DNA from 2 places in the Brochothrix thermosphacta DSM 20171 genome. Region 2 is predicted to be linked to the other one. Evidence: predicted binding sites of a transcription regulator. Region 2 holds the regulator's gene; the other holds the start of a gene.
What was found. Region 2 encodes Rex, which represses fermentation and respiration genes when NADH is low (regulators of the CRP and FNR family bind a similar motif). Its sites were predicted from a motif close to TTGTGAAATATTTCACAA; they were not measured.
Positions count from the first base shown of each region.

Region 1: the regulator Rex is predicted to act here: its motif matches at 2,570-2,587, upstream of yeiL (transcriptional regulator YeiL).

Region 1 is NZ_CP145608.1:1,220,484-1,232,539, forward strand. Features, by position in the region: gene V6S17_RS06285 (hypothetical protein) at 1-362, shown strand, start outside; gene V6S17_RS06290 (hypothetical protein) at 480-662, opposite strand; gene V6S17_RS06295 (winged helix-turn-helix transcriptional regulator) at 662-994, opposite strand; gene V6S17_RS06300 (nitroreductase family protein) at 1,139-1,777, shown strand; gene V6S17_RS06305 (membrane protein) at 1,881-2,519, opposite strand; gene yeiL (transcriptional regulator YeiL) at 2,632-3,303, shown strand; gene V6S17_RS06315 (LysR family transcriptional regulator) at 3,364-4,263, shown strand; gene V6S17_RS06320 (carboxymuconolactone decarboxylase family protein) at 4,375-4,827, shown strand; gene V6S17_RS12675 (carboxymuconolactone decarboxylase family protein) at 4,861-5,130, shown strand; gene V6S17_RS06325 (aldo/keto reductase) at 5,159-6,139, shown strand; gene V6S17_RS06330 (cupin domain-containing protein) at 6,173-6,580, shown strand; gene V6S17_RS06335 (putative DNA-binding protein) at 6,761-7,099, shown strand; gene ffh (signal recognition particle protein) at 7,111-8,475, shown strand; gene rpsP (30S ribosomal protein S16) at 8,573-8,845, shown strand; gene V6S17_RS06350 (YlqD family protein) at 8,941-9,333, shown strand; gene rimM (ribosome maturation factor RimM) at 9,340-9,858, shown strand; gene trmD (tRNA (guanosine(37)-N1)-methyltransferase TrmD) at 9,858-10,607, shown strand; gene rplS (50S ribosomal protein L19) at 10,739-11,083, shown strand; gene V6S17_RS06370 (WYL domain-containing protein) at 11,593-12,056, opposite strand, start outside.
Region 2 is NZ_CP145608.1:1,855,721-1,867,776, forward strand. Features, by position in the region: gene V6S17_RS09330 (TraX family protein) at 1-220, shown strand, start outside; gene V6S17_RS09335 (hypothetical protein) at 239-1,426, shown strand; gene V6S17_RS09340 (peptide ABC transporter substrate-binding protein) at 1,634-3,283, shown strand; gene V6S17_RS09345 (redox-sensing transcriptional repressor Rex) at 3,551-4,216, opposite strand; gene V6S17_RS09350 (ABC-F family ATP-binding cassette domain-containing protein) at 4,378-6,306, shown strand; gene V6S17_RS09355 (DUF4097 family beta strand repeat-containing protein) at 6,429-7,367, opposite strand; gene V6S17_RS09360 (DUF1700 domain-containing protein) at 7,364-7,966, opposite strand; gene V6S17_RS09365 (PadR family transcriptional regulator) at 7,959-8,279, opposite strand; gene V6S17_RS09370 (ABC transporter permease) at 8,449-9,600, opposite strand; gene V6S17_RS09375 (ABC transporter ATP-binding protein) at 9,593-10,468, opposite strand; gene V6S17_RS09380 (hypothetical protein) at 10,485-10,772, opposite strand; gene tsaD (tRNA (adenosine(37)-N6)-threonylcarbamoyltransferase complex transferase subunit TsaD) at 11,077-12,056, opposite strand, start outside.

The DNA of each region.
Region 1 (12,056 bases), 640 kb from region 2:
TCAGGCATCGTAATCGGAATCATCTTTTTTGGAAGACCTTTTGGAAAGGTACCGTTCGTTTAGTTTGTTATGTTAGTATGACTACAGTGATGTATGCCTATCAGGACGTTATAACATTAGCTTTATTGAAAGGGCTATTTCAAACATTTTGTGGGCTGATTATTTTAACACTTATCATCCAGATTAGTAGGATATTATACGGCTATAAACGAATGTTATTCTTAGTATTGTTGAGTTTGTTTGTTTGTATATACCCACAGTTTAATATGACAAGCATTTCAGCACTTTTAAGTGTTGTATTGACTCTTTTAGTAATGATATACACCAGTAGAGTTATCTTTTTACGAGCGGATACTCGTTAGTGATAAGTAGGATATGAAGCGGCTAAGAGTAATAGGGTTACAGCTTTAATTTTGTTACGTCAATTTAATAGATAATAAAACCACTTGCTATTACTTTGGCAAGTGGTTTTAGCGTATTTAGTTATTTTTGGCAGTTTTTCTATCATCAATATAGCGTAGAAGCAAGTAAAAAAAACCGAAAGACACAACGCCTTTTATAAAACGGCCGAACATGCCTGGAATAATTGTTTCAATGTTAAAAATGATATGAACTAATAATAGCGCTCCGAAAATAATCAGTAAAAACAGTCTGTTCTTCACTAATCAACACGCTCCTTAGGGCGGCTACAGCAATCTTCGCCCCAATCATTGAGTGCTTCGATGATAGGGTATAAAGTTTCGCCATCTTTTGATAAAGAATACTCGACGCGTGGGGGATTTTCTTGATAATCTTTTCGTATGACCATATCATGAGCGACAAGATCATCGAGCGAACGTGTTAACATGATGGTTGTAATGCCTGTGATGGTTCTTTTCAGTGTATTGAAACGAATGGGGCCTTCTTGTCCAATATGCCAAATAATAGACACACGCCATTTTCCACCAATAACAGACATCACATCTGTAATCGCACAACTTTGCATTTTGTTCATTAGATGCCTCCTGTCATTCTTTTTTATTACTATAAATATAGCTTTTTTTACTGTCAATTGCAATCAGTTAAGTAGTTACAAAAATGTGCGTACTTGTATTTTTTTGTTTAATACCTATACTTAAAGGACTAGGTAATTTATTAAATGAAAAGAGAAGGTGCACAAAAAATGGATTTAGAAAAAGTAATAAAAGAACGAAAAGCAGTAAGGCATTATAAAGAAAATGTGACAATTCCAAAATCAGAGATTGAGGAACTTTTACGTTTGAGTTCACAGTCACCGTCAGGTCATAACTTACAAAGTTGGCGTGTCGCAGTCATTACAAATAACGAGCTACGTGAAAAAATTAAACCGTTTGCTCATGATCAAGAACAAGTCGTTACAGCGTCAGCATTGCTTGTGTTTTTTGCAGATACTCATTCAGCTGAGCGTCTGGATGACATCTATAAACAAGACGTTGCTGAAGGATTTTTACCTGCCGAAATGTTAGAAGCTAAAATAGCTGACTCACATGCTTATCATGCTACTTTAACAGCGCAACAATTAACAGAAAATGCGATTATTGATACGAGCTTATTCGTAATGCACTTTATGTTATTAGCAAAAGCAAAGGGGTATGATACGGTGCCAATGCGCGGTTTTTCAGCAGATGCAATTGATGCTCTTGTTGAAACACCGGCTAATTACAAACCGTTATTATTGATGGCAATTGGAAAAGCAGAAAAAGAGGGTTATGGAACATCACGACTAGCTATTGATGAATTTGCAGAATTTATCCAATAAAAAAATAATATAGAGCGACACAATGTTTATCTTTCCCCGCTCATTTCCTCAAAAAAAGAAGAACTCTATTGTAGAGTTCTTCTTTTTCGATGTTAAATTTTCTTTATAGTCCGTTCTTTTTAACAATAAAAGCTTCAAAAGCTTTTTTAGTCAGTGAAATTGTGAAAGTAAGTAACACTAAGCTAATAATTGTACCTTCTCTTACGACAAAGGGTAAAGAACTAGCGACAGAGATAATAATAGAAATTGTTACTGAGAAAATATCGATACCATAACGTAATTTTGCAAAAGGGATAGGATGTTTATTAGAAATCTCTACGCAAACACTTTCAATCGGGAAAGCAAGCGTTTTTAAATTTAAGACCATACCTGTACCCAACCCAGCAACAATCGACCCTAACATAAATAAACCTAATTTACTTGCATAATGTGTAATCTGAATGGCATCAAATACTTGGTATGTGAAAAAATTAATAACGAAGCCAAGTGATAATACTGCAATGGCTTGTATCAAATAGGCCAACGGTTTTTTTGCTTTTGTGAGATAAATATATAACATTAAAAAGCAAAGGTTAACAATCGTCGTCATTGTACCCACTTTAACTTTGAATAGACCAGCTAAGCTTAAATTTAAAGCATTGAAGCTGCTTACTCCAACATTTGCAGCAATAGTTAAACTAATTCCAAAACCTGTTAATGTATAAAATAATAACGATAAAAATAATAAACCTGTTTTTTTCATGTGAACATCATTCCTTTCACTTGTAATATATCAAGAAACGATAGATAATAATGTGAGATATAGCACATTTTTCGAATAAAAAATTTAAGGAAACTAAGATTAGAGGTGCATAATGAAAAAAATAAGCTTGAGTAATGCTCAACACTATAAAAAATTATGGCAACCTGTCAGTAATTTGACATCATTTCAAATTGAAGAAGTTGCTCACATTGAAACATTTGAAAAAGGGCAACACATCATTCGTCATGATGAAGGAACAGAAACCTTATTTATTTTATTACAAGGGAAAGCAAAAATATACTTATTACATGAAGACGGTAAACAACTAATCGTGCACTTTGTTCAAAAAGGGGAGTTAATCGGTGAACTGAGTTTGCTTGGTGTTGAAGAACGGACAAAAGATGTGGTTGCACAAATCGATTGTATTTGTCTTGCTATTCCATTAGCCGACAATAAAGAACGATTATTAACAGATATAAACTTCTTACAACAATTAAATGTTTATTTAGCTAAAAAAATGTTGAATCGGACAGAACGTTTTGGTCAAGGGTTAAATTATCCATTGCTTAATCGACTCGCCGCTTTTATTTTATATACTGAGAATGAAGGGCTCTATCATGAAAAACATACCGAGGTAGCAGAATATTTGAGCAGCAGCTATCGTCACCTGTTGCATACTTTTGAACAATTGCGTGAAAAAAACATCATTATCAAGGAAAAACGAGGTTATCGTATTATTGATCGTATGGAGTTAGAACGTTTGGCAGGGGAGATAAAGAGTTGATTATCAAGACTTTATAATATGCCTACGAAGTTATTATCTTATAAAAAAGGAGATGGGAAGGTGCTACTTAATCAATTGAAATATTTTGTTGCTGTTGTTGAAAATAATAGTTTTACAGAAGCTGCGAGTCGTTTATATATGTCGCAATCAGCGGTTTCTCAACAGATTCAAGTGTTGGAAGAAACACTAGGCGTTGTATTATTAACAAGACAGCATCGCCGTTTTCAATTAACACCAGCAGGCAACCATTTTTATCAACGGAGTAAGATGATTCTTGCACAAGTTGATGAAATGACCAAAGAAACCATAACGATTGGCACAAATGAGGAAGTAGAACTCAAAATTGGTTATTTACGTGTGTATGGTGGTCAAGAACTACATGAAGCCATTACGCAGTTTTCAGAAATATATCCTGAAATTACCCTAAGTGTGATAAATGGGACGCACGAAGAACTTTACCATGAAATAATAAATGATCGTGTTGATATTATTTTAAGCGACCAGCGTCGTGCTTTTTCAGATGAATGCGTGAATTTTGAGTTGGTGAAATCACCTATGTATGTTGAGATATCGAAGCGGCATCCATTGAGTGAAACAAACATACTGACCTTGAAAATGTTAGAAAATACACCATGTATTTTAATCGCTGCCAATGAACAAAAAGCAGTCGAAGAGGAGTATTACAAAAATACACTTGGTTTCAGTGGTCATTTTATCTTTGCAGAAAATTTAGAGGCTGGCCGCTTGTTAGTAGCAGCCAATCAAGGTTTTCTTCCAATCGAAAGCGTCGGAACATTGGCGCCCGTCACTAGCAGAGTTAAGCGACTTCCCTTATACAGAACTGAGCAACCCATTATCAGAAATTATTGTGCGTTTTGGATGAAAAGAACAGCTAACTACTATATTGAAGAATTTGCACTGATTTTACAAAAGTTATTACAGAAAGATGCCACTCTATAAATGAGCGGCTTTTTTTGTATAAGTAATACTTATACTAGCGATTAGTAACTCAAATTGATAGGGCATTATCCAAGTATTACAATGAATGTATCATAGAAGAGGGGGAAGAAAATGATGATCACAAAAGCAGCAGAAGCTTATCATGAAAAAATGTTTCCCGACTATCAATCCAGTTTTTTAGAAACGGATCCAGAATTTATTACATTGTTTGATAACTTTGCATTCGATACTGTTATAAATCAAGCTGATTTCGATAATAAAACAAGAATGCAGGTTATCCTTGCCGTTTTGATTGGTTGTCAAAGTTTGGCTGAATATAAGGCGATGTTACCCGCTGCATTAAATTTTGGTGTGTCTCCAATTGTTGTGAAAGAAATTATTTATCAAGCCGTTGCTTATTTAGGAATCGGTCGTGTGTATCCTTTTTTAATCGCAACAAATGACATTTTAACAGAAAAAGGTATTGCTTTACCACTTGCTAATCAAGCCACAGTAACAGAAAAAACACGACTTTCAGATGGTGAAGCAGCACAAATTGCTATTTTTGGCGAAGAGATGAAATGATTTGCGCAATCAGGACCAAAATTAAGTCGCCATATTAACCAGTGGTTAACTGAAAATTGTTTTGGTGACTACTACACTCGAACTGGTTTAGATTTAAAAAAAAGAGAGCTTTTAACCGCTTGCTTTTTGTTAGCACAAGGAGGCTGCGAGCCACAGTTAATCGCACATTTTAAAGCAAATATTCGCTTGGGCAATGACCCGGAATTTTTAGTAACGATGATATCCCAATGTATACCCTATATTGGTTATCCGCGCAGTTTAAACGCATTGCGTTGTCTTACTGAAGCTGAAATGAATGAATAAATAAATCTATTAAATAGGAGGAATTACAATGGACTATGTAAAATTTGGTAATACAGGAATGGATGTTTCTAAAATATGTTTAGGCACAATGGGATTTGGTGATCCTAATAGTGGATTCCATGAATGGGTCAATGAGGAAGAAGAAAGTACCGAAGTTATCAAAAAAGCATTAGACGTAGGCATTAATTTTTTTGATACTGCAAATATTTATTCGTATGGAGCAAGTGAAACGATATTAGGAAACGCTCTGAAAAAACATGCCAATCGCGATGAAATTGTTGTGGCAACAAAGGCATACATGAAAATGAAAGATGCCCCTAATAGTGGCGGTTTATCACGTAAGGCGTTATTTTATCAATTAGACCAAAGTTTAGAACGGTTACAAATGGATTACGTTGATTTGTTTATCATTCATAGATGGGACTATGAGACACCCATTGAAGAAACGATGGAAGCCTTACATGATATTGTAAAAGCTGGTAAAGCTCGTTATATTGGAGCCTCTGCGATGTATGCTTGGCAATTTGAAAAAGCACAACAAGTTGCTGAAAAAAATGGTTGGACAAAATTTGTTTCTATGCAGAATCATCTCAACTTGTTATATCGTGAAGAAGAACGTGAAATGTTACCGCTATGTGAAGATCAAGGGGTGGCGGTTACACCATATAGCCCATTAGCATCAGGGCGATTAACACGTGATTGGGAAGCGATGACAGAGCGTTATCTAAAAGATCAAACGGCAAAATCAAAATATGATAAAACAGCTGAACAGGATAAAATAATTGTTCAACGGGTGGCAGAAATAGCGGAAAAATACAATGTGAAACGTGCTCAAGTTGCATTGGCATGGTTGCTTCAAAAAGAAGCAGTGGTATCTCCTATCATTGGTGCAACAAAAATAAGCCATCTATTAGATGCTTTACCTGCAATCGATTTACAGATAGACCCAGCAGATATTAGCTACTTAGAAGGGGCCTACTTACCTCACGAAGTTGTTGGGGCCATCTAATACAAAGCTAAAGAATGAAAAGGGGGAACTAAGATGGCAAAATTTGAAGAAATTAAACAAGGAACAATCTTTCCAATTGGAGAAAAAAACAAGGCATTTGCCCATTATTTTACAGGACAAAGTTATTTGCGAACATTGGTGGCTGATGAAGCTATTGATGTTGGCGTAGCAACAGTCAGCTTCGAACCTGGTTGCCGTAATAATTGGCATATCCACTGTAACGGCTATCAACTATTGCTAGTGACAGGTGGTGAAGGATGGTATCAGGAAGAAGGCGAAGTCGCACAATCATTAAAAGTAGGGGATGTCGTTGCAACGCATGACGGAGTGAAACATTGGCATGGCGCCAAAAAAGATAGTTGGTTCGAACATATTGCCATCACAGCAGGGACACCAGAATGGCTTGAAGCAGTGGCGGATGATTGGTACCAAGCACTTTAGTTATAGTTGAAAAAGATAAGAATGACTTTTGAAAACGCAGAGATCTATCTGCGTTTTTTTGCATAGACAATTTAATTACACATCAATTTAAAATTAAACGCGCTCATTTAGACAAGGTAATTGTCTTTACAGGCAAATACATGTAAAATAGGGGTATGCATAAAAATTGAGGTGAAATCGATGCTTGAAAAAACAACGCGTATCAATATGCTTTTCGCCTTTTATCAACCTTTGCTAACAGCAAAACAAAGCGAGTACATGACGCTGTACTATGAGGATGATTATTCGCTTGGAGAAATCGCTGAAGAGTATGAAATCTCACGCCAAGCGGTTTACGATAACATTAAACGAACGGTGAAAATTCTTGAAACTTATGAAGAAAAACTGGGGCTTGTTGCTGTCTTTAAAAAGCAAAACGATATTGTCACAGGTTTAAGGCATCAAATCACTGAAAATCAGTGGGAAGATCCTAAAGTAACTGCTCTATTAAACGAACTTGATGAAATTAACTTATATTAGGAGGTCCTACAATGGCTTTTGAAGGATTGTCAGAACGATTACAGAATACGATACAAAGAATGCGTGGAAAAGGTAAGATTAGTGAAGCAGACGTTAAAGAGATGATGCGTGAGGTACGCCTTGCATTGCTTGAAGCGGATGTTAACTTTAAAGTTGTTAAAAACTTTGTTAAAACAGTAGGAGAGCGTGCGATTGGCCAGGATGTCATGAGCAGCTTAACACCAGGTCAGCAAGTCGTTAAAATCGTTAATGAAGAACTGACTGACTTAATGGGTGGGGAAGAAAGCAAGCTCACAATGAGCACACAACCTCCAACCGTATTAATGATGGTTGGTTTACAAGGTGCTGGTAAAACAACGACGACAGGTAAATTAGCTTCGTTATTACGTAAAAAATACAATAAGAAACCATTATTAGTTGCTGCCGATGTTTATCGTCCAGCTGCGATTCAACAACTTGAAACACTAGGGAAACAACTGGATATGCCTGTATTTAGTATGGGAGATCAAGTGAGTCCCGTTGAGATTGCTAAAAAAGCAATTGAACATGCTAAAGCGGAACATTTAGATTACGTTTTAATCGATACAGCAGGTCGCCTGCATGTTGATGAAGCATTAATGACTGAATTAGTTGAAGTGAAAGAAATAGCGAAACCTGATGATATTTTACTTGTTGTCGATGCGATGACAGGTCAAGATGCAGTGAATGTTGCACAAAACTTCAACGAAACACTTGAATTAACAGGTGTAGTATTAACAAAATTAGACGGGGATACTCGTGGTGGGGCAGCATTATCAATCCGCTCTGTTACTGGGAAGCCAATCAAATTCGTTGGTATGGGTGAAAAACTGGATGCGTTAGAACCTTTCCATCCTGATCGTATGGCATCACGTATATTAGGTATGGGTGACGTTATGAGCTTGATTGAAAAAGCACAAGCTAACGTTGATGAAGAAAAAGCAATGGAATTAGCGAATAAAATGAAAGATAATTCAATGACATTCGATGATTTCTTAGAACAATTGCAACAAGTTAAACAAATGGGACCATTAGATGATTTATTAAAAATGATTCCAGGTATGAACAAAATGAAAGGCGTCGAAAACATGTCGATTGATGACAAACAAATGGCGCACATCGAAGCAATCATCAAATCAATGACAACGAAAGAACGTACAGATCCAACGTTGTTAAATGCAAGTCGTCGTCGCCGTATTGCAACTGGGAGTGGACGTCCTGTGCAAGAAGTGAATAAACTTGTTAAACAATTTGATGAAATGAAAAAAATGATGAAACAAATGAGTGGAATGGGCGGTAAAAAAGGTAAAAAGAATCCTTTAGCAGGCCTTGGTGGCAATTTTAAACTGCCATTTTAAACTTTTTTGAAGATGTAAAGAAAAAATATTTTACAACCAGAAGAATTGATGGTAATATTAATTCTTGTGAGATACAAATTATGGAGGTGTTATTCAAATGGCAGTTAAGATTCGTTTAAAACGTATGGGTTCTCGTAAATCTCCTTTCTACCGTGTCGTAGTAGCAGACTCACGTTCACCACGTGATGGTCGTTACATCGAAACAGTTGGGACATTTAATCCTTTAACTCAACCAGAAACAGTTGTAATTAATGAAGAATCTGTTTTATCATGGTTAAGCAAAGGTGCGCAACCTTCTGATACAGTTCGTACTTTATTATCATCAAAAGGAATTTTAGAAAAATTCCACAACGCTAAATACTCTAAATAAGATATTAAGCAATCATATTTAATGAAACCGTCCCATCATTTATATTCATTTATGATGTGGGCGGTTTTTTTATTTTATTAAAGAGGGGTGCTCGTATGAATATTTTGCAACGTATCCAAGTCAAGCGAGTCTTAACAACGGAAGCGCTTGAACATATTCAAGAATCTTTTGATCTGAAAAAAAAGCAACTTCAAATGGAAATTGAACAATTGAAATTTCAACAGAAGAAACAGCTTCACCTTTCTAAACAACCAGAAGATAAAATTACAGCCTACTTTGTTAATGAAATAGAAAAACGAGAAGAACAACTTGCTATCATTGTTTATGAAGGCGATCAACTCAATATATTACCCCTCGGTTCTGAAATTATCGAACGGGAAGTTGAAGCGTTGGTGCCGATTAAAGTGGGTGACCAAGGGTCGTCAATCCAAACAAATAAAGAAATCGTGATTAAAGACGATATTATAATAGAAATTAGAACGAGGTGAAACACAATGACAGAATATTTGAATGTAGGTAAGATTGTTAATACGCACGGTGTTCAAGGTGAATTACGTGTGATGAGTGTGACCGATTTTGCTGAAGAACGTTTCCAAGTGGGTAATGAATTAACAATGTTTAAACCAGGTGAAACAAAACCGACGAAAGTTAAAATTTTAACACACCGTCAACACAAAAACTTTGATTTGATTACACTGGAAAATGTGTATAACTTAAAATTAGCTGAGGAACTTAAAAACAGCGAACTCAAAATTGAAAAAGATCGTGTACAAGCATTGCCAGAAGGCGAATATTACTACCATGAAATTTTAGGATGCGTTGTTTTTGCTGAAGACGGCTCTAAAATTGGTGAAGTTAAAGAAGTTTTAGAAACAGGTGCCAACGATGTCTGGGTTGTAAAAGATGCCAAAGGGAAAGATCAGTTAATTCCATTTATCCCATCAATCGTATTAGAAGTTGATGTTGCTGAAAAACGTATTGTGATTGAAGTGATAGAAGGGCTGTTAAGCTAATGAAAATTGATATCCTTACGCTATTTCCAGAGATGTTTAAAGGTGTCACTGAATCATCAATTATCAAAAATGCGATTGAAAAAAAGTTGGTCGATGTAACGGCGAATGATTTTCGTCCTTTTTCGACACATCGCCAAGGTCATGTGGATGATTATCCTTATGGTGGTGGCGCAGGGATGCTCTTAATGGCACAGCCATTATTTGACGCTGTAGCGCATTTGAAAAAAGATGAGGTAAAACCCCGCGTTATCTTGCTGGACCCCGCAGGTGTGCCTTATACGCAGAAATTAGCGGAAGAACTTGCACAAGAAGAACAATTAATTATGATTTGTGGGCATTATGAAGGTTATGATGAACGTATTCGCGAGCATCTAGTAACAGATGAAATCTCAATCGGTGATTATATCTTAACAGGTGGCGAAGTTGGTGCAATGGCGATTATGGATAGTGTGGTGCGTTTGTTACCAGGTGCATTAGGTAATGATGAATCTGCTATTACTGATTCATTTTCAACTGGTTTACTGGAACACCCACACTACACGCGCCCAGCAGAGTTTCGTGGGTTAGAAGTGCCTAGTATCTTAACAAGCGGCCATCATGCTAATATCGAACGCTGGCGCCATGAGGAATCATTACGCCGTACAGCAGTGCGACGCCCTGATTTATTGGAAGTTTATCCATTAACTGATGAAGACCGAGCCTTTTTAAAAGCAGAAAACCTTTTTGAAGCTAAAGAAACAAACATATAAAGAATAACTACTTGTCAGGCAACTAATAATATGATAACATTACATGGTGACTGAAAAAATCAGTCCAATTAACGATATTCCGCTTTGCGTCAATAGTGCGAAAGAATGTCCGTTGAGGAGGAGAAAATTAAATGCATATTCTTGATGAAATTACTAAAGGTCAATTGCGTACTGATGTACCGGATTTCCGTCCTGGTGACACTGTCATCGTACACGCGAAAGTTGTCGAAGGAACACGCGAACGTATCCAACTTTTTGAAGGTGTGGTTATTAAACGTCGTGGTGCTGGAATCAGCGAAACTTTCACTGTTCGTAAAATTTCTTACGGCGTAGGTGTTGAGCGTACATTCCCTGTACACACTCCACGTATTGCTAAATTAGAAGTTAAACGTCACGGTAAAGTACGTCGTGCTAAATTGTACTACTTACGTGAATTACGTGGTAAAGCTGCACGTATCAAAGAAGTTCGTCGCTAAGAATCGCTTAATCGCGTTCAAAGGTACAACTTTTGGAGACCCCTTGTTTATACAAGGGGTCTTTTTTACTGTCCTCGTAGCGGATTTATCCGCTTTACGAGGACAGTATGGGACGGAAATTGCGGAGGCAATTGAGTACCAATCCTTTGATTAAAATCGTTGCGAATTTATTCGTTTTACGAGAACAGTATGGGTGCTAATATCGTAGTGGATTTATCCACTTTACGAGGATAGTATGGGACGGAAATTGCGGAGGCAATTGAGTACCAATCCTTTGATTAAAATCGTTGCGAATCTATTCGTTTTATGAGGACAGTATGGGACGACGGAGCGACAGCGAGTACCAATCCATAGTGAATGGAGTACCACTCCATGTATTAATAACTAAAGAGTACTACTCCATAGAAAATTGATTACCAACTTATTAGCAGATTCTCTCCCAAGTAGTGTAGATGAGAAAAATAAAGCACAAAACAACCCCCTAAAATCTAATTTTAGGGGGTTTATTATTAAAAATTATCTAATAGCTGTGCTTGTGCGTCGACACGTTCTTTAATTTTAGCTACAAATTCTGTGGGGCTTGTAACGGTTATAAAGGGTCCAAATGATAGTAGGCGAATGAGTAGTTCTGTTTCATCGCCAAGATAATAGTGAATTGTGAGTTGATAGCGCGTATCATCTAAACGTTGTGTGCTTTTATTGTAGTCAGCAAAATGTAGCATGCTGCGTTCTAAGGCTTTGCGTTTATCAACAAGAATACAAGTCATCTGTGCTTGTCTACGCCGTGCTGTAATTGGTAATTCAAGGTACTTGCGTGTCGCCTTAGCTGGATGAACAGTAAGCATACGATTGAGATTCAGTGTGACTTCAAAGCGACTGTTGCGTAACAAGCGCCATGCACGTAAGCGAAAGAGATTGTTTTTCTGTGAATATTCCAGTTTAACAGGTAAAAAGAGCGCTTTTTTACTGGGAA
Region 2 (12,056 bases):
GCTGTTATTTTCCATCTATAGTTTAGCAATTGCTTTTTTAAGCCAATACACAGACCATCTTAGTGTTATTCAGCTTTATGCTATCGCGGCGTTACCTTTTATTTACATGTACAATGGGCAACGTGGTCGCAGTTGGAAATGGTTTTTTTACATTTATTACCCCCTGCATATCATTATAATTAACATCCTTGCAACGCTAGTGATGTATCTAAAACAATAGATTGAGAGGTTAACAACTATGTTTCAACACGTCGTACTCAAACAATTGCAAAATATTGCTGATGGAAAATTTGGTTTGGAACGAGAAAACTTGCGAGTGACAGCTTCAGGACGTCTTGCAATGACTCCGCATCCCAAATCACTAGGCGATAAGTGTTGCAACCCAGAAATAACAACCGATTTTTCTGAAAGTCAGATTGAAATTGTCTCACCTGCTGTCTCTTCAGTTGAAGCACTTTTACCTGAAATCAGCCGCATCAACGCTAAGGTGAAAAAAGGACTGGAAGATGAGTATTTGTGGATGCAAAGCGTTCCTCCTTGTCATTTACCGCCCGAAGATAAAATTCCACTGGCGCAGTTTGGTGTTCCTGGTGACGTTATCTATGAAAAAACAGAGTATCGTATGTATCTTGCTGCTAAGTACGGTAGTTATAAGCAATTGTACTCCGGTATTCATTTCAACTTTTCGTTTGACGAGGATCAATTGAATGAACTACTATCACTGGAACAACGTAATGATTTTTATATTCGATTAATGGCACAAGCTTTAAAATATCGTTACTTCTTAACGTTTGCACTAGCAGCAAGCCCTAAAACAATTAACGGTACGACCTATCGTTCTGCTCGCTTAGGAAAAGAAGGTTATCATAATACGCAGCCAATACTGTTAGATTATAGCGATACAGCCTCTTATCTCTGTTCTCTCAAAAAGGTGATTGATTCAGGCGTCATTGAAGGCTCTCGTGAACTTTATGAGTTGGTTCGTGCAAAAGGCACTAATATGGATGAGTTTAATTCACTTAAAGCTGAAATCAATCGAATTGAATTACGATTACCTGATTTAAATCCGTTTTATCCAGATGGTATTAATCCTGCCGATTTATATGTTATGCACCTTTATATTAAGTGGTGTAGCGGGTTAATCAACGATAGTTATACTGATGAAGAACAACTAATAGCTTCACAGTTATCGTTTGAAGCTTCGGAGTTAGATCTCACAGTGGCTGTTGAACATAAAATTAAAGCAATCTTTGATGCTCTTTTCGTTTATTTAGAGAACGCAGGGTTACCTTCTATTTATCATCAAAGTTTATTAGAAGCCTATGACCGATTCTTATACCCTAAAAAACGTTATGCTGAAAAATTATTACACGCTTATTCTGAAAGTTCATTTGAACAATTCAATTTAGAACACTCTATTAAATAACAGAAACGAAATTCCTATCGCTACTTTAAGATAAGAATTTCGTTTTTATTTTGCCTAAAACATTGCGGTGAAACCTTTTAATAATAGCGTTTGATAACTTCTTTATAAAAGATTTTTAATTCTGATGTAAAAACTCGGATTTATTTCTTGTACAATCCTTATCTGCTATGTATAATACTATTATCATAGAGTAAAGGAGCGAATTACATGTCTAAAAAAAGCATATTTTTGATAGCGATCATCAGTATATTAACCTTGGTCCTTGCTGCTTGTGGTTCAAACAATGCAGCCCCTGAAAAAAAATCAAATAATACCACTAATAAATCAGTTCATTTTGTTGAAACTGAAGATTTATTAACCCTTAATACAACTAATGAAGAGGATTTCGCAAGTTTCACAGCACAAAATCAAGTTTTAGAAGGATTGTATTCTCTCGATAAACAAGATAATGTTATCCCTGCAGTTGCTAAGTCATTGCCTAAAATTAGTGCTGATAAGAAAACATATACCATTCAATTACGAGATGACGCTAAATGGTCTGATGGTTCAGCAGTCACAGCAAAAGACTTTGTTTATGCATGGCAACGTGCTGTCTCACCTAAAACTGCACCTTCTTATTCAATTTTATTTGTAAATAGCATTAAAAATGCAAAAGAAGTAAATGAAGGAAAATTAAAAAGCAGTGAACTTGGCGTTAAGGCTGTCAATGACTATGAGTTACAAATCGAATTGATTAAACCCATCAGTTACTTCCCGTCACTTTTAAGTTTCCAAACTTTTTTTCCAATTAAACAAAGCTACCTAGAAAAACAAGGGGATAAATATGGAACATCAAGTGCCACAACTTTATACAATGGCCCTTTCACACTCAAAGGTTGGAGTGCTAGTGGCGATGGTTGGACTTATGTTAAAAACAAAAATTACTGGGATGCTAAAAATGTCAAAGTTGATGACATTAAAGTATCCGTTGTGAAAAATACAGGTACCGCCGTTAATCTTTATCAAAGTGGCGATGTTGATCGTGTCGTATTAGATGGTGAATTTGCTAAACAATATCGTGGCTCTAAAGATTTCCAAAATGAAAAAGATGCCCTTGTTGCTTATTTGCGTTTAAATGAAACTAAAGAGTCACCTTTAAAAAATAAAGACTTACGAAAAGCTGTCAGCTTAGCAATTAACAAAGAAACGCTTGTTAACAAAATTCTCGATGATGGTTCTTTTGTAGCTGACGGTTTTATTCCTAAAAATTTCATTAATAACCCAGAGACAAATGCTGAGTTTAGAACGGATGCTGGTACATTACAAAAACAAGACTTAAAAGAAGCTCAAACAGCATGGAAAGCAGCTCAAAAATCTTTAGGTAAAGACAAAATTAATCTTGTATACCTTACATCTGATAGCGACACAGATAAAAAAATCGCTGAATATATCACAGATCAACTTCAAAAAGACTTACCAGGTTTAACTGTTGAAATTAAAGCTTTACCAAGTAAAAACAAACAGCAAGCTTATTTCGAAGGAGATTATGACATTTCAGATGGTGCTTGGATGCCTGATTATAAAGATGCTACGACTTATCTTAATATTTTCGAATCTAAAAGTAGTCAAAATTACATTGGTTTTAAAAATACAACCTATGACCAATTATTAAATGATGCTGATAATAAAAACGCGGGTAACGATGAAGCACGCTGGAAAAACTTAGTGGCTGCTGAAAACATTCTTGTAAATAAAGAGTATGCCATCACACCACTCTATCAAAAACAAACAGCATTGTTACAAAAAGATCGTGTTGCTAATGTAGTAAAACATAACTTTGGTTCACCTTATAGTTATAAATATATCACTGTAAAATAACAAAAAAACGTATCGCTAAACAGCGATACGTTTTTTACTGAATACAAACGGCAAACCTAGGTCGTTACTCCTCACTCACATAGGATTACGTACCATCAGTACGCGCACCGTTGTTCGCTTGTCTTTCCTACTATCTTAGCATTTGTCTTTAGTCTACTAATCTTTTGAAAAAGGATTTTAAGTGAACTATAAAAGAGATAACAGTTTAATTTTACTTTTTCTACAACCTGAAACGTATCGCTAAACAGCGATACGTTTTTTTGAAAACTATTCTGTTTTTTCTAATTGCGAGGCCAATGTTTGCACACGACTATTTAATGAAAAAAGGATTTGCAGTTCCTCAGCAAAATCAATCGTGCGTACTAAAACAGTTTTTGGTGCGTGAATTGCCACTGCACTAAAATTCAAAATTGTTGTGATTGATGTTCCTGGGATTTTTCCCATCAACTGTGTCGCTTCATCACCAGAACAGGCAATCAACAAAGTTTCAATCTGTTTTTCTTCTATTATTTTTTTGAAATCACTAATGCTATATATCGGAACACCATTTTCAATTGTGCCCACCTCATTATCAGTAAAATCAAATGCACAACTCACTGACATATTGGCTGCACTAAAACTAGGATAGTGTAACAATGATTTCCCCAATAAATCCATGCCCACAACTGCCATCAAACGACTATGTGTATCTGAAAAAAGATCCTCAAAAAATGTCATTAAACTTTCTACACTATAGCCGTACCCTTTCTTTCCTAACGCCCCAAAATAAGAAAGATCACGGCGCACAGTTGCTGCCTCAATCCGAAGATCTTTACTTATCTCTTTTGATGAGACACGATCTATCTGATTGTTTTCCAATGTTTTTACATACTGATAATACAAACCCATACGCTTTGCCGATGCTTTAGGTATATCAGGGTATTTGTTAAACAAGGTACCACTCCTTTGTTTGAACGATTCAATTCGTTAATACCATTGTATAGGTATTTATTAAATTTGGCTAGATAGCATCGTCATATAATGTTGTTAATTGTGTACGTTCCCTTTTACGAGAAAATCAGTTAAACTAATAAGAGAGAAGGATGTGTGCTTACATGATATTATTACAAGTTAGTCAACTTACAAAACTATTCGGAGCCGAACCTGTGCTCGAAAATATACAGTTGGAAATCCAAACAAATGATCGAATTGCCTTAGTTGGTAAAAATGGTGCTGGTAAATCAACCTTATTAAAAATAATCGCTGGACAAATTTCATACGATACAGGTCAGATTAGTAAACCTAAAGATGTTACCATTGGTTATCTAGCTCAAAATACTGGCTTGGAATCTGATCGTACGATTTGGGATGAGATGCTGACCGTTTTTGAACCCTTAAAAAAAATGGAAACCAAAATGCGTTCCTTAGAAGAACAACTTGCAACGCCAGCTGTTTATGAAGATAGTGAACGTTATCAGCAAGTATCTTCCCAATATGATATTTTGCAACATGATTTTAAAGAACAAGGTGGTTATCAATACGAATCTGATATTCGCTCAATCTTACACGGTTTCCGTTTTTATGAAGAGCGTTATAATCAAGTGATTAATAGTCTTTCAGGGGGCCAAAAAACACGCTTGGCCTTAGCAAAACTGCTACTCTCCAAAAATGACATTTTAATTTTAGATGAACCGACTAACCATTTAGATATCGAGACATTAACATGGTTAGAGGATTACCTCTCTAACTATCGCGGTGCGTTACTTATCGTTTCACATGACCGTTATTTTCTAGATCGTGTGGTCAACCAAGTTTATAGCATTAGTCGTAAAAAATCGACGCATTATGTGGGTAACTATTCGCATTACCTCGAACAATATGCAGCTGATTTGGAAAAAGAATGGAAATTATTTGATAAACAGCAAGATAAAATCGCTAAACTAGAAGATTTTGTTCAACGTAATATAGTGCGTGCATCCACAACTAAACGTGCCCAATCACGGCGTAAACAACTCGATAAACTTGATCGTTTAGATAAACCTCAAGGTGATGAAAAAGCCGCACATTTTGGTTTTACGATTGATAAACCAAGTGGAAAAGATGCCCTTATAACAACAGACTTATCGATTGGTTATGAAGGTACGCCTCTTTCCTCTAATTTGAATATTGATGTTAAACGCACTGATGCTATTGCTCTTGTCGGTCCTAATGGTGTTGGAAAGTCAACATTGTTAAAAACTTTAATCAAACAAATACCAGCATTAGCTGGCAGTTTCAATTTTGGCGCAAATACGGAGATTGGCTATTATGATCAAGAAATAGCAACGATGAATAGTCGTCAAACTGTATTGGAAGAACTTTGGTCAGCTTATCCAAGCTTGGATGAAAAAATCATACGTACTATTTTGGGGTCTTTCCTCTTTACAGGCGATGATGTGAAAAAGGCTGTTAATATGTTGAGTGGTGGCGAAAAAGCTCGTCTAGCATTATCTAAATTAACGCTCCAACATGCCAATTTTCTGATTTTAGATGAACCTACTAACCATTTAGATATCGATAGTAAAGAAGTTTTAGAAAATGCTTTAATAGATTATGAAGGTACATTACTATTCGTTTCTCATGACCGTTATTTCATTAACCGTATTGCGAACAAAGTAATTGAATTATCTGCTGAAGACGCTGTTACCTATTTAGGAGACTATGATTATTATGTTGAAAAACTTGCCATTCAAACTGAACGCGCTGAGATTTTAGCGGCAGAAACTGAAGTAAAACAACAAATTGATACACCCAATGATCGCAAATTAAGCTACACAGAAGAAAAAGCAATTGCTCAACAAGCCCGAAAAAAGCAACGTGAAATCGAAGCTCTTGAACTGAAAATTGCAGAAACAGAAGAAACAATTGAAAAATTGGAACATACACTTGCACAGCCAGAAGTATTTGGTGACGTGGCTCAAACACAAACCTATCATAAAGAGTTATTAGAGGCTCAAGCTATCTTAGAAAAACTATTTGTGGATTGGGAAGCGTTATCCGAATAAACAGCAAAAAGAACATCGGTAAACATAACCGATGTTCTTTTTTTAATAACGTTCGATAATAAATAATGCGATGATAATCATGATAATACAGAGAATACACATTCGATTTTTAGTCACCTTCATTAGCGAGATTCTCTCACATCGATGGCTACATCACCTGAATTTGATTCAATGCTTAAGCTGTTTTCTGTCTGCTTAGTTTGCGTGTGATAATTACTGTTAATTTCATTCCCATTTAAGTAACTATCGCCATATTTAGTGATGACTTTTACTGCCAAAGTTGATGGGCTCTTGATTTTAATATCACCATAACGATTAGTAATCACATTTTCACCAAACATATCATTTTCAGTTAGTGAGATATCGCCGCTTGCATTTTTAATCGTAGATTGATTAAACTTACTTGCTTTCACATTAATATCACCATAGTCACCCTCAAACTCGAATTTTTCAAACTTACTTTTAGTGATTTTAGTATCGCCTGCGTTATTAAGAACTGCCAGTATTTTGCTGTTCACTTGGTCAAGCTGTAAATCCCCATATTTTTGTTGTATCTTCAAATCACCTACTACATTTACATCAGAAAAATTAACATCCCCACTCTTCAAATCCAAAGTGATTTCTTTAGTATCTTGCTGTTCAACTTTAACATCGCCACTACGATTCGTAATTGCTAATTGATCCAATTTACTATTTTTAGGAACCGTAATCGTTACTTTGGGATAACTCGACGTTAAACCAATTTGAACATTACTGACACCTTCTTTTCCTTTAACTTCCAAACGATTATCTGTCGATGTTACAACCATTTTAGCCTCTTTATTATGTGTCAAAGTTACGCCTGCTACATCACCAGAAATAATTTCAACTTCAGCATCTTTCACATCAATAGCAATGTTTTTAAACGCTGCTACTTTTTGTGTTTCCGTTACATATTCTATCGGTACTAAACGATTATTATTCCATGTCAGGCTGTAAGCTGGTCCTTTAAAATAACCAACTGTTATAAGTATTAAACCTACTAATAGTAATAAAAATAAACTGGTCCTTATTTTTTTCATCGATTGACACCTCGTTTTGATTGAATTTTACGATACAACTTTTGAATTGTACCCGAGATAACTTTGAATAAAAACTGACAAAACGTTTTAAAAGGTAACATTAGTAACCCACCGATTGCCATTGCCACAAAACCAATACCGACAAAGAAAAAACTCGATGCAACATTTTCTGGAATAATAAGTATACCTGCTATAGCTGCACCAAGACCGCTGATTGTAAAGGCAATAAAAACAACTGCGTAACAAACAACGAGTGTTAAACTTACAACTGCTGCTACCATTAGCAAAGCCACTACTACTACCATAAGAGGTAATGTTACTGGGCTTGAAAGAATTCCTGCCATCACCCACCACAAGGTTGTTGAGCGACGTTTTACTGAGGTATCTTTATCATTCAGTTCTTTAATAGCAAAATCAGCGGTAACTTCCCGTGCGATACGTTTTGGACTTCCAATTTCTGCTATCACCTCATTTTCAGTTTTCATTGTCATACCTTCATCGATAAATTCACTATAGTATGTTAGTATATCGTCTCTTTCTTCAGCTGGTAATCGTTTTAAATGCTTTGATAAAGTCATTATAAATTGATTTTTATTCATGTTTGCCCTCTCCTTCAACAACTTGTTTTATTTTCCCTTGGAAAATTTCCCACTCACTGGCTAATAATTCTTTATGTGCCAGACCTTTTTCTGTAATTTTGTAATAACGTCTGTTTCTTCCTTGATAAGCTTCATCATACGTAATAACATGTTCGTCTTTCTTAAGTCGGCGCAAGACCGGATATAAGGTTGATTCACTAATATCCATTACTTTTTTTACCTCAACTGTTAAGGCGTAACCATAAGCATCTTCGCGTGCTAAAACACCCAGTACACAGAAATCGAGTAACGCCGCACCTATTTGAAAATTCATGAGCTTGTCCCCCTCTAATACTATACGTCATATAATATATACATACTATACAACGTATAATATTGGTTGTCAACACTGTTAGTTATATTTATTAGTTAAAAAGTTATCAATATAGTTAACTTCGCAAAAAAAAGCATCCAAACACAAGCTTAGGACACTTTTTTAATGGTTACGCCTTGAGTACCAAACGCTCACTATTAACTAAAAAACGAGAAATAATCAAACAAATAATGCTCGAAGCGAGCAACACTAATATACCTGTTCCTGTTGTAAAATAAGCTGATTTAAAATGATCGACGATGTTCCCTTCTGTTATATCGACAATGTTAAAATAAATAAACGGATTAAATGCTAACCAGGTTGCTTCTACTGCTTCAAATCGCTGCGTTAATTGTTGTGTTATTATTAATAACACTAACTCAACAATCATCGTGATGACTGTATTTTTAAACAGCAATAATAAAACAGTGGTCAGATTAACAATAAAATACATTGCCGCACTAACCAGCAGAATAACTTGCAGTAATTGCTTGGTTATTGTAATAAAGTGATAACCCGTTACATCCTTTACGAGTACAGGATAGTCACTATAACTATAGCCATTGACTGTACCAGCAATAAAGAATGATAATAAGAATAGCAAAGCGATAAAGACAAAGCCAATTCCATAAGCTACAAATTTTTTCGCACCCATAATACGGCTCTTTTTGAGTGGTAAGGTTGTTAAAAAACGCCATTTCCCTGTTTCAATATCGCTGCCTAACACACCCGTTATCACGAGAATAAAACAAAAAGGCAAGAAATAAGGGAACATATAACGCATCATATTGACACTGAAATCTGGTCCCCAAACGCTAAACATCGTACTGTTGTATTCATAACCTTTTTTTGCAATCTCTTTTTTTAAGGCTAAATCAGTTTCTAATTCTTGAAAATCAGGACTTCTATCTTGTCTACCACTAGTGATTTCTTCAATACGATGTTCTTCCATCAGCATTTCAAGTTGTAAAGCTGTTTTACTATCGTTAGCATTAAGGGCAGCTACGCGTTCAACTCCTAATTGTAATAATTTTTCTTCGCTTGCTAAATTTTGACGATCTTTCTCTGTTTCTATGTCTAGTTTTGTTTCATCGATTACTCGTTGCACTTCAGTATTGTTCAAAACTTGTTCCTCAGCCAACCCTCTTTCGAGCATATGATATTGATTATTATGAATGGCATAAAACATACTGGTTGCAGCAATCAGAATAAAGAGAATGACATAAACAACTTTTTGCTTCAAAACTTTTTTCAGTTCAAACTTAAGTAGTAAATTAATCACTAGCTGCCTCCTCACCATAAATTGCTTCATAGTTGTACATCGTTTTAGCTGCTAACAATGTGAGTTTAAGGACATTAATGTTCCATTGACTAAATATTGCCATCAGTAAACGTATGGTCTGTTGTTCAATTTCCACTATTATTTCAGTGTCACTCATATGCTTTATGTTTTTTATCGTCTCACAGGCTAACAAACGTTGTTTTTCTTCATCGGTCAGTTGCTTCTCTAACTGTAGATGGTAACTGTCGGTCAAAGGATCAACAAGATTATCGGCTTCAACAAGCACACCCTTTTTTATAAAGTGGACCACATCTGCTAATTCATCTACGTCTTGCAATTGATGCGTTGAAAAAATAACTGTTTTGTCATCAGCTATTAAACGCTTGATGTGTTGTTTGATTTGCTTACTCACTAATAAATCTAGCCCATTTAGCGGTTCATCCAACACATATAACTCTGCTTCGGATAACAATGCCATCGCAAACAACAATTGTTGCTTCATACCTAATGAATAGGTTTTAACTTTCAAATTTATAAAACCATCAATCTGTAATAGTCTTGTTACTGAATCAATACTTCTTTTAGGTTGATAAGCTTTAGCAATCAACTCTAAATGATCTTTCCCACTAAGAATCGGATACAACATCTCATTACCTTGTAAGAAAAAACACCTTTCCGTTGGAAGTGTTCGCTCAATATCACCAGTAGTCGGCCGATACAAACCAGTAATTAAACGAAAAAGTGTTGTTTTACCACTCCCATTAGGTCCAATGATAGCCGTGATTTTTTTTTCTTCAATTTCTAACGAAAAATCCTTGATAATATGATGCTTAACAATCGTTTTAGACACTTTTTTTAGCGTTATCATCTATTATGCTCCTTACCTACTTCGTTTTCCAATGCAGCGTATAGGCAACACGGTTACCATTACTAAAAGAATAGAGCGTTTTTTTGGATAGCCTATAGTTTGCACTTTTCCTGTAAGTAATGTATTTTTTTCGTACATTGTCTTTATAATTGTGCACTTTGAAACCGCGCTTATAAAAGCCAGCTTCATAATAGTATTCCACATATGCTGTATGGGCAGCTTTCGCTAACGGTGGTGCTGATAGCCCTACGGTACTTAATCCTAAACACAAAACGAGTAACTTTTTCTGAAAAATATTATCCATTTCACTCATCTCCTATCATCTATTTCTAGTAATATTAAACTAGTTAATATTCAGAATAATCTAATTATTAAAAGGTGTCAAACACATGGTAATCGCTAGATATATTTTTAAAGTATACTATCTTAAAGGTATTTTCGTAGCTTTATTTAGGAGTATAATCTTTATACATGTATCTTTTAAAAACAATTAATCTGCACTTTTTTATTTTTTAGAAAATATGAACTCCTATTTTCAATTTTAAATAAACTAAAAAAACCAAGCCATTTTCGACTTGGTTTTAACTGTGTGTTACCTATCGTTGCACTTAATGTTGTTCGAACATAAAACCCGGACGGGCATTCATATCCATGCCGCGGAACTCACCTTGTTCAAATAACATATCTGCTGCTGCACCAATCATGGCGGCATTATCACCACATAAAGACAGTGGTGGAATAATAAGTTTCACATCAGGGAAGCGCTCGGTTAAAGCAACTGTTAAACCTGTACGCAAACCTTGATTCGCCGCAACACCACCCGCCATTAATAATTGTTTAACGGGGTATTTTTCAAGTGCACGCATTGTTTTGCCTACTAATACATCAACAACCGCTGCTTGAAAACTAGCTGCAAAATTAGCTTTATCAATTGGTTCATTACGTTGCTCTTTATTATGTATCGTATTAATAAAAGCTGATTTTAAACCTGAAAAACTAAAGTCTAAATTATCTTCATGTAACATCGCTCTTGGAAAGTTATAAGTATCTTCACCTTCCGCTGCTAATTGATCTATCTTAGCACCACCAGGATATGTTAACCCCATTGTGCGCCCCACTTTATCGTAGGCTTCACCCGCAGCATCATCTCGTGTTTCACCAATAATTTCAAAACTATGATTGTTTTTCATATAAACCAACTCAGTATGTCCACCACTGACAACCAAAGCTATCAAGGGATAATTAAGTGGTTCAATTAATTGATTTGCTAAAATATGTCCTTCGATATGATGGACCCCAATGAGTGGTTTATCGTGTGTAAAAGCCAGTGCTTTAGCTGCACTTACACCAATAAGTAAAGCCCCGACTAAACCTGGTCCTTCTGTTACAGCAATTGCATCCATCTCTTCAATTGTTTTATCCGCCTCTGTTAATGCTTGTTCAATCACATACGTAATCTGTTCGACATGATGACGTGAAGCAATTTCAGGAACAACACCGCCAAAACGCTGATGACTTTTAATTTGAGAAGATACCACGTTTGATAAAATTTCATTACCGTTACGCACAACTGCTACACTTGTTTCAT